4 regions of the Jeotgalibacillus haloalkalitolerans genome follow, and region 1 is predicted to be linked to each of the others. Evidence: riboswitches for the same ligand, from Rfam matches in the RefSeq annotation. Region 1 holds a riboswitch; each other region holds the start of a gene.

The links. A riboswitch is a leader RNA that binds a small molecule or an ion and turns the genes downstream of it on or off. The one in region 1 is predicted to bind S-adenosylmethionine.
Region 2: it holds a riboswitch for S-adenosylmethionine, as region 1 does, so the genes downstream of both, UFB30_RS00415 (transporter substrate-binding domain-containing protein) here and UFB30_RS13545 (methionine biosynthesis PLP-dependent protein) in region 1, are expected to answer to the same signal.
Region 3: it holds a riboswitch for S-adenosylmethionine, as region 1 does, so the genes downstream of both, UFB30_RS14380 (bifunctional homocysteine S-methyltransferase/methylenetetrahydrofolate reductase) here and UFB30_RS13545 (methionine biosynthesis PLP-dependent protein) in region 1, are expected to answer to the same signal.
Region 4: it holds a riboswitch for S-adenosylmethionine, as region 1 does, so the genes downstream of both, UFB30_RS15195 (methionine ABC transporter ATP-binding protein) here and UFB30_RS13545 (methionine biosynthesis PLP-dependent protein) in region 1, are expected to answer to the same signal.

The regions. Positions count from the first base shown of each region.
Region 1 is NZ_JAXQNN010000005.1:113,871-118,069, reverse strand. Features, by position in the region: gene UFB30_RS13555 (DUF4003 family protein) at 1-596, shown strand, start outside; gene UFB30_RS13550 (type 1 glutamine amidotransferase) at 628-1,332, shown strand; SAM riboswitch class I at 1,816-1,913, shown strand; gene UFB30_RS13545 (methionine biosynthesis PLP-dependent protein) at 1,990-3,105, shown strand; gene metC (cystathionine beta-lyase) at 3,102-4,199, shown strand, end outside.
Region 2 is NZ_JAXQNN010000001.1:82,570-86,768, forward strand. Features, by position in the region: gene UFB30_RS00405 (NAD(P)/FAD-dependent oxidoreductase) at 1-228, opposite strand, end outside; partial or broken gene UFB30_RS00410 (ferritin family protein) at 591-1,028, opposite strand; SAM riboswitch class I at 1,355-1,459, shown strand; gene UFB30_RS00415 (transporter substrate-binding domain-containing protein) at 1,561-2,370, shown strand; gene UFB30_RS00420 (amino acid ABC transporter permease) at 2,392-3,111, shown strand; gene UFB30_RS00425 (amino acid ABC transporter ATP-binding protein) at 3,111-3,881, shown strand; gene mmuM (homocysteine S-methyltransferase) at 3,878-4,199, shown strand, end outside.
Region 3 is NZ_JAXQNN010000006.1:72,529-76,727, reverse strand. Features, by position in the region: gene UFB30_RS14395 (potassium channel family protein) at 1-113, shown strand, start outside; gene UFB30_RS14390 (SOS response-associated peptidase) at 137-778, opposite strand; gene UFB30_RS14385 (DUF4352 domain-containing protein) at 928-1,458, shown strand; SAM riboswitch class I at 1,778-1,884, shown strand; gene UFB30_RS14380 (bifunctional homocysteine S-methyltransferase/methylenetetrahydrofolate reductase) at 1,968-3,818, shown strand; gene metH (methionine synthase) at 3,766-4,199, shown strand, end outside.
Region 4 is NZ_JAXQNN010000007.1:79,023-83,221, forward strand. Features, by position in the region: gene UFB30_RS15175 (arsenate reductase family protein) at 1-76, shown strand, start outside; gene gcvH (glycine cleavage system protein GcvH) at 161-544, shown strand; gene UFB30_RS15185 (toprim domain-containing protein) at 972-1,328, shown strand; gene UFB30_RS15190 (thioredoxin family protein) at 1,328-1,651, shown strand; SAM riboswitch class I at 1,753-1,855, shown strand; gene UFB30_RS15195 (methionine ABC transporter ATP-binding protein) at 1,995-3,020, shown strand; gene UFB30_RS15200 (methionine ABC transporter permease) at 3,013-3,681, shown strand; gene UFB30_RS15205 (MetQ/NlpA family ABC transporter substrate-binding protein) at 3,891-4,199, shown strand, end outside.

The DNA of each region.
Region 1 (4,199 bases):
AGCACGTGAAGCGCGCTAAAAGTATGTACAGCGGTATGAAAAAGCAGCACTTCTTCTTAACGTCACATGAAGATTATCCGTTATCTGTGCTGCTTGCAGAAGAAGAAGGGGAAGAGGAGGAACTGCTCGACGATATGGCTTATTACTATGATCAGCTCCATATCGTTCTGGCTAAGGGGAATAACCGCCAGTTCTTATCACAGATTCTTACATACGGGCGACAGGATAACAGACAGCTGCTCGTACAAAATACAGTTACCTGGCTGGATGACCTGAAGACGAACAAAATTAAGCTGCGCGGTAATCATCTGCCGATTGTCGGCGTACTGGCACTTGCCGGGACGCCCTCAGCGCTGTTAAATGAAGTGAAAGAAACATATGAGCAGCTGGTTGCCATTAAAAGCTTTAAATGGCATAAAGATCTTTGCTTTATGACAGCTGTGAGATTTGTGCTTCAGAAAAAAGTCGAGGAAAATAACGTGCTTGATGTGGGACTTGCATCAACAATCGAGTCGATCCTGCAGGCACAGCAGGCGGCTGTCCTTGCTGCGATCTCAGCAGGTGCAGCAGCATCAGCAAGTTCATCGAATAATTAATGACTGAGGTCATGGGAAAGAGGAATGTGTCATGAGGTTTATTTGTCTGCAGCACGTCTGGTATGACAACGCGGGGTATCTGGAAGAATGGTCAAAAGCCTGGGGCTGCGAGCTCCATTATATAGACGCGAAAAAACCGGATGATTACCCTGTACTGAAGGATCAGGATGTGCTGGTCATTTTAGGTGGACCGAACAGTGTACAGGAGCTGCCTGAAACTGCCTGGATGCAAAAGGAAGTGGATTACATTGAAAAAGCAATCAATGAAAAGCGGAAAATCATAGGCATTTGCCTTGGCTCCCAATTGATTGCCCATATTCTTGGCACAGAAGTTTCGAGTCTTCCAAAATATGAAATGGGCTGGGCAGAATTGAATTGGCATACCTCTTTTCTTGAAGACTTTGATGTGGATCAGCTCACCATCCCGATGTTTCACTGGCACAGTGATATTTATGATTTGCCCAAAGGTACTAAGCCGGTAGGGAAATCCGAAATAACACCAGTCCAGGGCTTTTACACAGACCACATTCTGGCATTTCAATTCCATCCTGAAATGACGGTGGAAGGCATTCAGAATCTGATTGATCACGATGATCAGGAAATCGAAAAGCGTGATAAAACAGTTGATATGGAAGGACCAAGAGCGGATCCGGGCTACGTGGAGCAAAGTCATAACCGCTTTCAGCCGATCCTTGAAAAGTTTTTAAATGTCCATGGTGAAAAAAAGATTGATTAAAGACTGGACAAAGATTTGAATTGTGTATACAATAATAATGAGATTCATTCTCAATTAAAAATAAAACGTCGCACTTACTATATAAGCCTGTAAACAGTCGTTTCGCACCGGCTTTTTACAAAGAAGGCGCCGAAGAAAGCGACGCCCCCTCCCTTAACCGCACGCTGCCTGACACCAGCGTGCGGTTTTTATGATGTTTTTCCTTTTCAAAGGGGCTGCTCGGGTTTCGGGTCACATTTTAGAAATTTCAGGTCAGTTACTTAGAATCCAGGGTCAGATTCCGGGAAATTGGGGTCACATTTGGCCAGGGGTATGTAATTTCAGTTCACATACCTGAAATTTGCAGTCACATCGCTCTTCCCGCTCCACCTTTATTCCAGCCACATATTTCCTCTCATTTTCATTTTTTTCTGTGAAAAATCTTGCACATTCTCTCAATATGATGTAGGCTAGACAACAACTATTATTTTCAGACAATTTCATAACTTATCCAGAGAGGTGGAGGGACTGGCCCTTAGAAACCTCAGCAACCGGCAGTGCACGGTGCTAATTCCAGCAGGCGATCAGCCTGAAGATAAGAAGAATGCTTACTAAGACCTTCTCTTATCAGAAGGTCTTTTCCTGTATATACAGAACGATTTTGAAGGAGCTGCTTTTATGACATCAGTTGAAACCATCCTTGCCCAGCTTGGAAACAGAAGTGAAGAATTAACGGGAACGGTGAATCCGCCAATCTATCTGTCAACGGCCTACAGACACGAAGGACTTGGACAGTCCACCGGCTATGACTATACGAGAACGAAAAATCCGACGAGGGCGATCCTCGAAGAAGGGATTGCAGCACTTGAGGGCGCGGACCAGGGGTTTGCAACAAGCTCAGGAATGGCGGCTGTTCAATTGGTGTTGTCAATGTACAAACCGGGAGACACCATTTTAGCTTCTGATGATTTGTATGGTGGCACATACCGTTTATTTGATCATTACAGCGAGCATTATGGCATAGAGTTTGTGTATGTTGATACAAACAATCCTGATGAACTCCAGCAGGCCTGTACGGAGCGGGTGAAGGCAGTCTTTGTGGAGACGCCGACAAACCCGCTGATGAAAATAACGGACATTAGACAGGTAGCAGATTTTGCCCGCGATCAGCAGATTCATCTCATTGTTGATAATACATTTTTAACGCCTTACCTGCAGCGTCCAATTGAGCTTGGAGCAGATATCGTCATTCACAGTGCAACAAAATACCTCGGTGGTCACAATGATGTGCTTGCAGGTCTGGTTGCAGCGAAGGGTGAACAGATTTGTGAAAAGCTTTTTGCGATCCACAACGGAGCAGGCGCCGTCCTTTCGCCGATGGATTCATGGTTGTTAATACGCGGAATGAAGACACTGGCCCTTAGAATGGACCGCCATCAGCAGAACGCAGCGGCAGTAGCAGCCTTTCTTGAAACGCAGCCGCAGGTAAGAGACGTAATCTATCCGGGAATTGGCGGGATGGTGTCATTCAGGCTTGAGCATTCAGAATGGATCGATGCATTTTTAAGATCAATTAAGGTCATCTCATTTGCTGAAAGTCTCGGTGGAGTGGAAAGCTTTATTACGTATCCTGCTACCCAGACGCATGCTGATATTCCTGAGGCAGAACGTGAAGCAAAGGGCGTCTGTAGCAGACTTTTACGTTTTTCTGTTGGCATTGAACAGTCGGAGGATTTAATCACTGATTTGAAACAGGCGCTTGAAGCAGCCGGAAAAGGAGGAGATCATTTATGACACGTCATTTTGATACGAAATTACTGCACCAGCCATCATATATTGATAAACAGACAGGGGCTGTCAATGTGCCCTTGCATTACTCATCGACCTATCATCAGCAGTCGATTGATGAATTCGGTCCATATGATTACAGCCGCTCAGGGAACCCGACACGTGAAGCACTTGAAGAAACCATTGCTGATCTGGAAAACGGGCACGCAGGCTTTGCTTTTGCATCAGGAATGGCTGCGATCTCTTCTGCGTTCATGCTGCTCTCTGCAGGTGACCACGTCCTCGTCTCAAAGGATGTCTACGGCGGCACGTACCGCATGATCACAGAAGTATTAACACGCTTTAATATTGATCATTCATTTATCGATATGACAGATCTTGATGAAACGGCACGTAACGTTCAGCCGAATACCAAAGTGATCTACGTGGAGACGCCATCCAATCCGACGCTCAATATTACTGATATTGAAGGCGTGGCAAAAGTGGCAAAAGCACACGGCTGTCTGACGTTTGTGGATAATACGTTCATGACGCCGCTTTATCAGAAGCCGCTTGATCTTGGAGCGGATGTCGTGTTACACAGTGCGACAAAATTCCTTTCCGGTCACAGTGATGTGGTCGCAGGACTTGCTGCGGTAAAAGACGAGGAAATTGCCGCACAGCTGAAATTCATTCAGAATTCATTTGGCTCGATTCTTGGTGTTCAGGACAGCTGGTTACTGCTGCGCGGGTTAAAAACACTCAGCGTCAGATTAAAGCAGTCATCTGATTCAGCAAGAGAAATTGCACAGTTTCTTCATCACCACCCGCTTGTTGATGAAGTCTATTATCCGGGCTTTTCATTTCACGCAGGATATCATATTCATCAGAGGCAATCGACTGGAGCGGGCGCCGTACTATCTTTCAGACTGCCTGACAAAAAAAGTGCCGGCGTACTCGTTGAAGCAATGAAGATTCCTGTATTTGCAGTCAGCCTGGGTGCTGTCGAGTCAATTCTGTCATACCCTGCAACCATGAGTCACGCCGCAATGCCGCCATCAGAGCGCGAATCACGCGGTATCACCTCAGGTCTCCTGCGTCTGTCAGTCGGTCTGGAAGAC
Region 2 (4,199 bases), on a different contig from region 1:
ATACTGAAGGAGGGCTGTATTTGTTGCAGTGCTGCCGCTTGCGATCCTTGACTTTTCGATGACTACAGTATCCAGGTCATGATCAGCCAGATAATATGCGCACTGTGCACCCGAGCTGCCACCACCAACAATCAGCACATCACAGGACAGATCTGTTTCCAATAGCGGATAAGCCGGAGCATCTGGAAAGGTGGTCGGCCAGTAATAGGTACCGGTTTGACGTTTCATGTGAATCCTCCCAAAAATAGAATAGATAAGGTTATCATGCCCGGATTTCTGCCGGATATGCTGAGCATCTGCAATAGCGTGGGAAAAATTCAGGAGCTTTTGGCTGAGTTTTATTTAAATATTCGCTTTGTTAAAGTTCATTGTTGTTTCTGCACAGCTGTTGATTGGAGTGAAAGGGGGCGACTCCTGTGGCAGGAAGGGACAGGTGAGACGATCACGGCGAAGCCTGATGGCTCAGCGCCCGGCCACGGAAAGCGTCCCCCTGGAGCGGAAATCAACAGCCAACTTTAACTAAGTGTAAATGTTAATAAAATGTTATAATTAGGATATATATTCATTTTTAAGGATGCTTCCTTGTGAAATCAGCCTCTGGCCAAGCCTCTTTCAAATGCGGCTAAATGATTCAAAGAAGCATTACGCAGCTGAGTAAAAACGAATCTTACATCATTCGGGATGTTAAATGATAAGAACCTGTCGTACATCGCAATATTATCGATTTCCCATTGAACACCTGATGCGAATGCAGCCTTCACACTTTCAGGCGTTGTGATAAAATTTTGGGATTCATCCACTGGTAATGGGACCTGGTATCGCTCGAACAGTGGCAGTAACGCTATGATATGTCTCATTTCAGCCGCCCGGATCTGTACAAACGTTCTGATGTCACCAAAGGTTCCAATGATGTTATTGTATCTTGCCTGCGCCAGATACTCATCCTGAAGGGCATAAGTGAGCATTTGAGGCAGGGATAATGAAGCTGCATTTAATGCCCCGATCGCGCCATAGTTTTCAAATTGTCTATACATATGTGTCACCTTCTTTTTAATGTTAAGTTATTCTATTCGTAGTCGTGAAGCTGGTGTGTAAAATCAGGGTTTCTGAAGAAGAAAGTGACAGTTCGACGCGATGGACATGTACATAAAAAATAGAGGACTCAGTGAATGTTTAGAGTAAGCAATTAAATTTTTTTTTTTGTGAAAAAGCAAAAGTTAAACAGTGCTGATATAAAAGAAATGAAAACGTATTCCTAATTCAGTAAATGTGAGAGTAAATAGCAAAATGTTGAAAAAATTGTTTGACAGCAGGCCGGTTGTCCAATACGATCGTACATATCAAAAAACTTAATAACTTATCCAGAGAGACTGAGGGACAGGCCCTGTGACGTCCAGCAACCATCATGTTATGAGAGGTGCTAATTCCTGCAGAATGTTGTCATTCTGAGAGATAAGAAGCAGATTAAAACCTCTTTCTTATTGGAAGTGGTTTTTTTTGTGTTTATCAGGCTGACATATCAATTAAATTCACACTACATACATAAAAGGAGCGTACATCATGAAAAGACAACCTTTATTTTTATCACTATTTTTACTGACTGGGGCCGTTGCTTTAAGCGGCTGTTCTTCAGATGAAACAACGGCGGCAAACGGCGATGAGGTCATTATCGTCGGGACGCAGAATGATTATCCGCCATTTGCATTTGCAAATGACAACAATGAGCTGACAGGCTATGACGTTGATGTGGTGAAGGCCATCGATGAAAAGCTGGATGGCTATACGTTTGAGTTCACGGCGGTTCCGTGGGACAGTATGTTTCTTTCGCTTGAATCGAATAAAATTCAGGCGGTTGCCGATCAGATAGCCAAAACACCTGAGCGTGAGGAGAAGTATTTATTTACAGATGAATCCTACTTTGCAGCTGAAACGGTGATTGCTGTAAAGGAAGGCAGAGAGGATATTCAGACGATTGAGGACCTTGAAGGGAAGAAGGTGGGTGCGCTTGCGGGTGATTCCTATACATTGCTGCTTGAAGAGTATAACGAGACAGCGGATACTCCGATAGAGTTAACGTACAGTGAAAGCGGAACGCCTGCTGAGGTGTTACAGGACGTGCAGAATGAACGCGTGGATGCTTATGTGAATGACCCGATTATGATGAATAAAGTGCTTGAGAAAAATGAGCTGGGCGTTGAGATCGTCGGGCAGTCTCTTGTGAATGATCAGATGGGCATTGTGCTGAAGCACGGTGAAAAGGGCGAGGAGCTGAAGGCGTTAATTGACCCGATTCTCAAGCAGCTGAAGCAGGACGGAACATTAGCTGAACTGTCACGGAAATGGACAGGCGGAGAATACATTCCTGAATAAGCGTCCGGAGGGTAAGAGAGAATGGAAAATTTACTGGATATCAGCTTTATCATAGAGAGCTATCCCGCGATCCTGTCGCGTCTGCCGATTACGATTGGCATCGCTGTGGGCTCGATGGTGATCAGCCTGATCATCGGGCTTGTGACGGCATTAATTAAAATCTATAAGGTGCCTGTACTGAGCGTGATTACGTCAATCTACGTCTCATTTATCAGGGGAACGCCTCTACTCGTACAGATCTATCTTGTGTTTTACGGGATACCGAAAGTAATTTATTATCTGCAGATTGAATACGGCGTGCTTTTATCAGCAGATGTGAACAGTATATCGCCTGAAGTCTATGCGTTGCTGGCGTTTTCAATTAACCTTGGGGCTTATCTGTCTGAGACGATCCGGTCTGCGATTGAGTCAGTGGACCGCGGTCAGTTTGAAGCGGCAAAAGCAATCGGGATGAGCCCGGTGCAGATGATGACGAAAATCATTTTCCCGCAGGCTTTAACCGTCGCGATCCCGAACCTTGGAAACATGTTCATCAGCACCATCAAGGATACGTCCCTTGTATTCATTATTGGTGTCGTGGACGTGATGGGGCAGGCAAAAATTCTCGGCTCACGCGGGCTGGCGTTTTTTGAGGTGTATATCGCTGTGTCAATTGTCTACTGGATTCTCTGTATCGTTGTAGAGCGGCTGCTGGTCAGACTCGAAAAGCGGGCCCGCAGATATGAAAGAGGGATTGCGTGATGATTAAACTTGAAAATATTCATAAGTATTATGACAGCCAGCATGTGCTGAAGGGGATTGACCTGGACATCCGTGAAGGAGAAGTCGTATCGATTTTAGGACCGAGTGGGTCTGGGAAATCAACGCTGTTAAGATGCATCAACTTTCTTGAGCAGCCAACTACCGGAACCGTTGAGCTTGCTGGTAAAAAAGTAGACGCTGAGTCGGCAGGGAGGTCAGATATCCTGGCTTTAAGAACGGCAACCGGCATGGTTTTTCAGCAGTACAACCTGTTTAAAAACCTGACTGTACTGCAAAACGTAATGGTCGGCTTAACAAGCGTGAAGCAGCTGAAGAAGGAGCAGGCGAAAGAGACAAGTCTTGAGATTCTTGAAAAGGTCGGTCTATCCAACCGGCTCGATCATTATCCGGCGCAGCTCTCCGGTGGTCAGCAGCAGCGGGTCGGCATTGCCCGTGCGATGGCACTTAACCCGAAAGTCCTGTTGTTTGATGAACCAACGTCCTCTCTGGACCCTGAGCTTGTGGACGGTGTGCTGGCAACGATTAAGAGCGTGGCTGAAGAAGGAAAAACGATGCTCATTGTGACGCACGAGCTTCAGTTTGCGCGTGAAATCTCAGACAGGGTGATCTTCATGGAGGACGGGCTGATTGTAGAAGAAGGAACACCTGATCAGCTGTTTAACCATGCGAAAAAGGAAAGAACGAAGCAATTTTTAAAGCGGTCAAAGCGTTCTGAACAGCAGGAAGACAGAAAGGATGATTTGGCGTGAACCCGATTGAAAATATATTGAATGACTATCCCATCATCATTCTTGATGGCGCACTCGCAACTGAGCTTGAGGGCTATGGATGCGACCTGAACGACCAGCTATGGTCAGCAAAAATTCTGCTGGAAAATCCGGAGCTGATTAAAAAGGTTCACCTTGATTATTTTGAGGCAGGCGCTGACTGTGCGATCACTGCCAGCTATCAGGCAACCATTGAAGGGTATCAGCAAAGAGGACTGTCTGAGAAAGAAGCAGTCAGCCTGATCACGAAATCAGTCCAGCTTGCAGCAGAAGCCCGCGATGAATTCTGGGCTGGGCAGC
Region 3 (4,199 bases), on a different contig from region 1:
GGCACGATATGCTTGTATCACCTAGCGGGGATGACCGGATTGAAAAAGACGATGTTCTGATTGTCATTGGTGAGAATAGAAAGCTTCACCGTTTTGAAAAACAGGGTGTATAACAAAAAGGTCCGTCATCTCTTAACTAAGAGGTGCCGGACCTTTTAAATCTGTCGTCTGAAATTGCTTCAGCCTTCAGCAGCCCGTTTGCACATGGCTTCAGGAGCTGTTTAAGAGAGTCTTTATTTTCTTCCGGATTCAGCCACTGATTGAACCTGTCTTTCTCAAGTATAACGGGCATTCTGTTATGAATATCAGCCATCAGATCATTTGGTTCAGTTGTTAAGATTGTACAGCTTCTGATGATCTCGTCCCCATTCCGCCATGACTCCCATAAGCCTGCAAATGTGATCGGTTCTCCGTCAAGCCTCTTAATCTCAAAAGGCTGTTTTTCTTTCCCTGACTTTTTCCATTCATAAAACGAGCTTGCCGGTATAAGACAGCGCTTTGACCCAAAGGCTTTCCTGAAGCTTGGCTTTTCTGCTACTGTTTCAGACCGCGCATTAAACGTTTTGTAACCAATCTTTTCATCTTTTGCAAATGGCGGAATCAGCCCCCACCTGAATGAAGCTGGATAACGGGTGCCATTTAACTGAACGACAGCTGCAGCCTGCTGACTCGGTGCAAGGTTTTCGTTAGGTGTATAAAGAAAATCATCTCGCATTTCGAATTGATAATATTGCTGCAGATTATACATCGCTTCTACCAGCGAAAATCTTCCGCACATTATACATCTCTCCTTTAAATGAATTCTAACAAAATATTGCGAAGATAGAGAAGATTTAAACTTATTTCCTTTTAAAGGTAATTAGTTGATTTGTTTCGATTTACGAATCATACTGAACCCAGACATACATATTCAGGAGGGTTTTCCATATGAAGAAATTTTGGTTAGTATCTGCAATGGCAGCTGCACTTATGCTGGCAGCCTGCTCAGACGAATCATCAGAGTCAGCAGAAACAGAAGAAGAAACAGCAACAGAAGAAGCGGCAGAAGAGACAGAGGATACTTCAGCAGAGGAGTCTGAAAGCGAAGAAAGCGCTGAACCTGAACTGTATCTCGTTGGGGACGAAGTGACAGCGGGTGACATCACGCTAACAGTTACTGACACAGGCGTAGCAGAACAGATCGATGACACAAACCGTATGTTTGAAATTAACATGACAGTGACCAATAACGGTGAAGAAGAAGTATCATTATCATCAGAAGACTTTACACTGACAGATCTTTCAGACGAAGAGAAAACGGCATACGGCGATCCATCAGAATGGACAATCGCAGCAGGAGAAACAGCTGAAGGCTCACTGCAATACGAATCAGCATCAACAACTGCATTCAAACTCTTAGGCACAATCGGTGAAGAAGAAGTTGAATGGAGACTGCCGGGAATTACATCTTTAGATTAAGTTGTTTTTAAATATGTAGAGTAAAAATATAGAATTTTTAATGAAATATTAGTGTAGCGGAGCGGAAGGCGGCGACTCCGGGACGAATAGAGGGAAGCTGAGACCCCGGAAGCCGCAGGCTGAGGAGGCTCAGCAACCTCCGTCCGGAAAGCGTCCGCCTGAAGCGCAGCGAAACGATTCAAGAGTCTGAGGCCTGGTCCCGGGCTCTTTTTTTAAGAGAATGAACCAGATCACATTTAAATACACTTTAATCACCGCTCCTATTGACACAACAGCCCTCTTTCTTGTAAAGTTGTCATAATTAATTGAATAGCGTGGATTCTTATCAAGAGAGGCGTAGGGACAAGGCCCGTTGAAACCTCAGCAACCTTCACATCAGTGAAAAGGTGCTAAATCCATCCTGCAAATAGGCAGGGAAGATAAGAAGCTTAGTTGTCTAAAGCCTTCTTATCTATGATGAAAGAGGGCTTTTTTGTATATACACGTTATTAAGCAGGAAGGGTGACGAAATGAATTTACTTGAAGAAATGAAAAAACGGATACTGATTGGTGATGGCGCAATGGGAACCCTCCTGTATTCATATGGTTCTGACCAGTGCTTTGAAGAATTAAATCTTTCACATGCAACACATATACAGCAGATTCATCAGGCTTATATAGATGCAGGAGCAGATGTCATTCAGACAAATACTTATGGAGCAAATTATCATAAGCTTGAGCGATACGGTCTCGAGGAAAAAGTAAAAGAAATTAATACTGCAGCTGTTAAAAACGCGAAGGCTGCGGCAAAAGAAGATACGTTTATTCTCGGTACAATCGGCGGGATCAGAAGCTTCCGTCCACAGTCCATTGATCTGAATGAAATTAAGCGGACATTCCGGGAACAGCTTTACTGTTTACTGTTAGAGGGAGTAGACGGTTTACTGTTTGAAACGTATTACGATTTTGAGGAACTGGCAGCAGTCATTGAAATTGCCAGAAAAGAAACGGATCTGCCAATTATCGCGCATATTTCGGTTCAGGAGCCGGATGTCATGCAAAATGGTAAGCCGGTCGCTGAAGCACTGCTTGAGCTTGAACAGCTTGGAGCGGATGTAGTCGGGCTGAATTGCAGGCAGGGACCATTCCATATGATTAAGTCACTTGAGCAGGTGCCGCTGCCGGAAAAGGCGTATCTGTCCTGTTATCCAAATGCCAGTCTTCCATCTTACTCAGAAGGTTCTCTTCAGTACAGCAACAATGCCGATTATTTTGGAGAGGTGGCGCCTGCATTCAGAGAACAGGGCGTGAGACTGCTTGGTGGGTGCTGCGGAACGACACCTGATCATATCAGAGCATTCAGTCGGGCTTTGAAAGGTCTTGAACCAATTACTGAAAAAAGAGTAGAGAAAGCTGAAAAAATCGTGGTGCGCTCAAGACAGAAGGATCTGCCTGAGCCGCTCACAGACATTGTCAGAGACCGCAAGTCAGTCATTGTTGAACTGGACCCTCCTAAAAAGCTGTATACAGATACCTTTATTGAAGGCGCGAAAGCACTAGGCGCAGCAGGAGCGGATGCCGTTACACTTGCTGATAATTCCCTGGCAAGCCCGCGCGTTTCCAATGAATCACTCGGTTATTTGATTAAGCAGCAGGGTGTGCGTCCGCTCGTTCATTTAACGTGCAGAGACCGTAACCTGATCGGCCTCCAAAGTCACCTGATGGGACTTCATACACTTGGACTTCACGATATACTTGCTGTCACAGGTGATCCGACAAAGGTTGGGGATTTCCCTGGTGCGGCTTCAGTTTACGACGTATCATCGTTTGAACTGATCGAAATGATTCAACAGCTGAATAACGGGATGTCCATGTCAGGGAAAGACCTCGGAGAAAAAGCATCCTTTACCATTGGCGCCGCTTTTAACCCGAATGTCAGAAGTGTGGAAAGAGCGGTACAGCGTCTTGAGAAAAAAATCTCAGCCGGCGCTGATTACTTTATGAGTCAGCCTGTATTTTCAGAGGAAAAGCTGATTCAGACAGCTGAAGCAGTAAAAGATCTTGGCAAACCTGTATATATTGGTCTGATGCCGCTGACAAGCAGTAAAAATGCAGATTTTCTGCATAATGAAGTACCGGGTATCAAATTGACTGAGCAGGTAAGAGACCGCATGGCTGCAGTGTCAGGAGATCGTGAAAAGTCATATCAGGAAGGGCTTGCGATTACAAAGTCTCTAATTGATACAGCGCTTGATCTGTTTAATGGCATCTACCTGATTACACCATTTATGCGCTATGAAATGACAGCAGAACTAACACGCTATGCCAATGAGCAGGCGGCAAAGCGAGGAGGAAACCAACGTGCGCACATTATTCAATGAACAGCTTGAGAAAAGAATCCTGATTATGGACGGTGCGATGGGCACGATGCTACAGGATGCGAACCTGACAGCAGAAGATTTCGGTGGGGAAGACCTTGAAGGGTGTAACGAAAACCTGAACCGTACACGTCCGGATTTATTAGAAAAAATCCATGACGCCTACTTTGAAGCAGGTGCAGATATCGTGGAAACTAATACATTTGGCAGTATGAGCGTGGTGCTGGAAGAGTATGATATCGCTTCTGATGCGTATAAACTGTCTCGTCTTGGCGCTGAAATTGCGAAAAAATCCGCTGCGAAATGGTCTACTGAAGAGCGCCCGCGATTTGTTGCAGGCTCTATGGGTCCTACAACAAAAACGTTAAGCGTAACAGGAGGCGC
Region 4 (4,199 bases), on a different contig from region 1:
TCCGCTGACAACTGATGGCACACAGGTCACAGTCGGATTCAAAGAACCTGAATTTGAAGAAAAATGGCAGGGGTAAATCAGAAACAATTCTTGTTTTCAGGCACCTGTTATGCCAATATGAAATAGTATAGAAATCAATTCATATGCGGAGGGAAAACACATGAGTTCACCAAAAGAATTACGTTATTCAGAAGAACACGAATGGGTAAAAGTTGAAGACGGTAAAGCACGTATCGGTATCACTGAATTCGCACAGTCAGAACTTGGCGATATCGTATTCGTTGAACTTCCGGAAGTAGGCGATGAACTGCAGGCGGACGAGCCTTTTGGCAGTGTTGAATCTGTTAAAACAGTTTCAGAGCTATACGCACCAGTCAGCGGTAAAGTTGTTGAGGTCAATGAAGACCTTGAAGACAGCCCTGAGTACGTTAACGAATCACCATACGAAAAAGCGTGGATGGTGGTTATTGAACTTTCTGATGAGTCAGAGGTTGACGAACTGATGGACGCTGAAGCATATGACAAAATGACAGACGAAGATTAATTGATGTGCCGTTCACCTGGTTGGGTGGACGGTTTTTTAATTTGAACCGGCTCACTGGGGACGGAGTTAAGTGATTCATTCTTGTAATCACTCTAAAAGTTTTAGTCAACGCCGTCCCTGCTGTGCTCAGTAGTTTGTAAAAGTAAATATTCATACTTGCACAGCTGATGATTGGAGCGGAAGGGGGCGACTCCTGCGGCGGAAAGGGACAGGTGAGACCCTGTAATGCGAAGCATGAAGGGGCTCACCGCCCGGCCGCGGAAAGCGTCCCCCTGAAGCGGAAATCATCAGCCATTGTTTCAACGTAACCCAAAGAGATTTTCCTCATCTCATTTACTTGCAATTATCCACAGTACAGGCGACAATTAAATCAGCAGCATACCATGTAAGAAAGCCGTGCGATCCTTAGGTGAGGGTGTGATGGGAAATGGAGTGCAAAAAGGTTATTATTGTTGAGGGGAAGTCAGATAAGCGCAAGGTACAGCCGATTATCAGAGAACCTGTTGACATTATCTGTACAAACGGCACAATCAGTCTGACAAAGATGGATGAACTGATTGATGAATTGTATGAAAAGGATGTCTATGTGCTAGTCGATGCAGACGATGCAGGTGAAAAGCTGCGTAAACAGTTTAAAAGAGAAATGCCAGAAGCGGATCATCTGTATATCGACAGAGCGTATCGGGAGGTTGCAACTGCCCCTGATCAGCACCTGGCAGTCATTTTAGCCGGTGCAAACATTGATATTTACACTGAGTTTTTAGAAAAAAGGATGAATCTTTAATGATAAAAGAATGGACAATAGAAGATCTGGACAGCCGTCTGCAGGAGAAAAAGCAGTCGGCGATGTATCTGTATACGCCAATGTGCGGCACCTGTAAGCTTGCAGGAAAAATGCTTGAGGTTACAGCCGCTGCGATTAAAGACACTGAAATTGGTAAAGCTGATCTGAATTACGTTGAACCGCTGGCTGAACGCTATCAGATTGAAAGTGTTCCATGCCTGCTGTTATTTAAAGACGGTCAACTGGTACGTAAAATGTATAAGTTTGAGTCGGTTCCAACGATCTTTGAAGCATTTGGAGAGTTATCGCGACAGCCTGTTTAAAAATGAATGTGCAATTTTGAAAAAAATTCGTTGACATTATTTTTAGGATCATGATACGATTTGTCTCGTACTCTTAATGAATCTTAACTAAATACGCAAAACTCTTATCAAGAGCGGCGGAGGGAAGTGCCCTATGAAGCCCGGCAACCGACAGTTTACTGGAAAGGTGCCAAGTCACACAGGTTAAAACCTGGCAGATGAGAGAAAGCCGTTTTAATTTTGGACGCCTTTCTGCTCATCACGCAGAGAGGCGTTTTTTATATAAAAGTGGTCAATTTATGGGGTCACTTTAATGTTCCGCTTTAACGGGATAATAAGTTAATTTACGAAAGTAGGTGATGGTATGATAACCATCTCAGATGTGAAAAAAGTTTTTAAAACAAAAAGCGGTTCACTGACTGCAGTGGACAAAGTGAACCTGAATATTCAGGAAGGCGAGATCTTCGGTGTTATTGGCTACAGTGGTGCCGGTAAAAGTACATTAATCCGTATGCTGAACGGTCTTGAACAGCCTTCAGAAGGTAAAGTTGACATAAATGGCAAGCTGATCTCCTCAATTAAAGGAGGAGACCTCAGGAAAGCACGGCAGAAAATCAGTATGATCTTCCAGCATTTCAATCTTCTCTGGTCAAGAACTGTAAGAGAAAATATTTCATTTCCGCTTGAAATCGCTGGTGTACCGAAGCAGCAGAGATTAAAAAGAGTCGATGAATTAATTGAACTGGTTGGGCTTGAAGGACGGGGGGATGCTTACCCATCACAATTAAGCGGCGGACAAAAGCAGAGAGTCGGCATCGCAAGAGCACTTGCAAATGATCCTGAGGTACTGCTTTGTGATGAAGCAACATCCGCACTTGATCCTCAGACAACTGATTCAATTCTTGAACTGCTGGTTGATATCAATAAACGCCTTGGACTGACTATTGTTCTGATTACACATGAAATGCATGTAATCAGAAAGATCTGTCACCGCGTTGCTGTTATGGAAGGCGGTAAGGTTGTGGAACTTGGCGATGTCCTTGAGGTATTCAAACAGCCGAAGGAAAACATTACAAAACGTTTCGTACAACAGGTAACAGAGCCTGAGGAAACAAAAGATACGATTGAACATCTGCTTAAAGAATATCAGGACGGTAAAGTTGTGAAGCTGACATTTGTAGGTGAATCAGCTGAGCAGCCGGTTGTGACAAATCTGATCCGTTCGTTTGAACTGCAGGTAAATATTCTGCAGGGGAAAATTTCTCAGACGCAAAATGGTGCATACGGCTCACTATTTATTCATTTACACGGAAAGCCGGACGAGCTGGCCCGCGCCATTGAGTTTCTGGAAGCGGCAAGTGTTGGAGTGGAGGTGATCACACATGATTGAGCAGATTTTTCCGAACGTTGACTGGCCGGTCATGTGGGAAGCAACCTATGAAACGATCTATATGACGGTCCTGTCAGTTGTGATCACGTTTGTCTTAGGTTTAGCGCTTGGATTGCTTCTGTTTCTTACTTCAAAGGGAAACCTTTGGGAGAATAAAATTGCCTACGCGATTACAACTGCACTTGTAAATATTTTCAGGTCCATACCATTCATTATCCTGATCGTTCTGCTGATTCCGTTTACAAGATTTCTTCTTGGGACGATCCGGGGAGCAGATGCGGCATTGCCTGCGCTGATTATCGGAGCGGCACCGTTTTATGCAAGGATGGTTGAAATCGCACTCCGTGAAATCGATAAAGGTGTCATAGAGGCAGCAAGATCAATGGGTGCAAAAGTAAGTACAATTATTTTTAAAGTATTATTGCCTGAATCAATGCCGGCTCTTATTTCAGGAATTACTGTTACCGCGATCGCGCTTGTCGGTTATACGGCGATGGCCGGTGTAATTGGAGCAGGCGGACTTGGTAACCTGGCATTCCTTGACGGGTTCCAGCGAAGCAGAGATGACGTCACACTTGCAGCGACGATCATCATCTTAGCCATCGTCTTCATTATTCAATTTTTTGGAGACTTCTTCACCAACAAACTTGATAAACGCTAATTTCGTGATTAGCTTTTTATAATTTGTGCTATTAAATCCATCAATGATTTTGCACAGCTGATGATTGAAGCGTAAGGGGGCGATTCCTGCGGCAGGAAGGGTCAGGCGAAGCCTGCGGGCTCAGCGCCCGACCGCGAAGTCCCCCTGAAGCGGAAATCAGCAGCCACTTTTACAAAGACAAAAAACACATTTAAGGGAGAGAATCACACATGAAAAAATTCGTAGCAGGAACATTCGCAGTAACAAGCATTTTCGCACTAGCCGCTTGCGGTTCAGATAACTCAGAAGAAGGCATTGGTACAAGTGAAGACGGCGAACCGGTTGAACTGAGAGTCGGCGCATCTAACGTACCTCACGCAGAGATCCTTGAGCAGGCACAGCCGCTTCTTGAAGAAGAAGGTGTAGACCTTCAGATCGAGCCATATCAGGACTATATCCTGCCAAACCAGGACCTTGAATCAGGAGAAATTGACGCAAACTACTTCCAGCACGTACCATATCTTGAGTCACAAATTGCA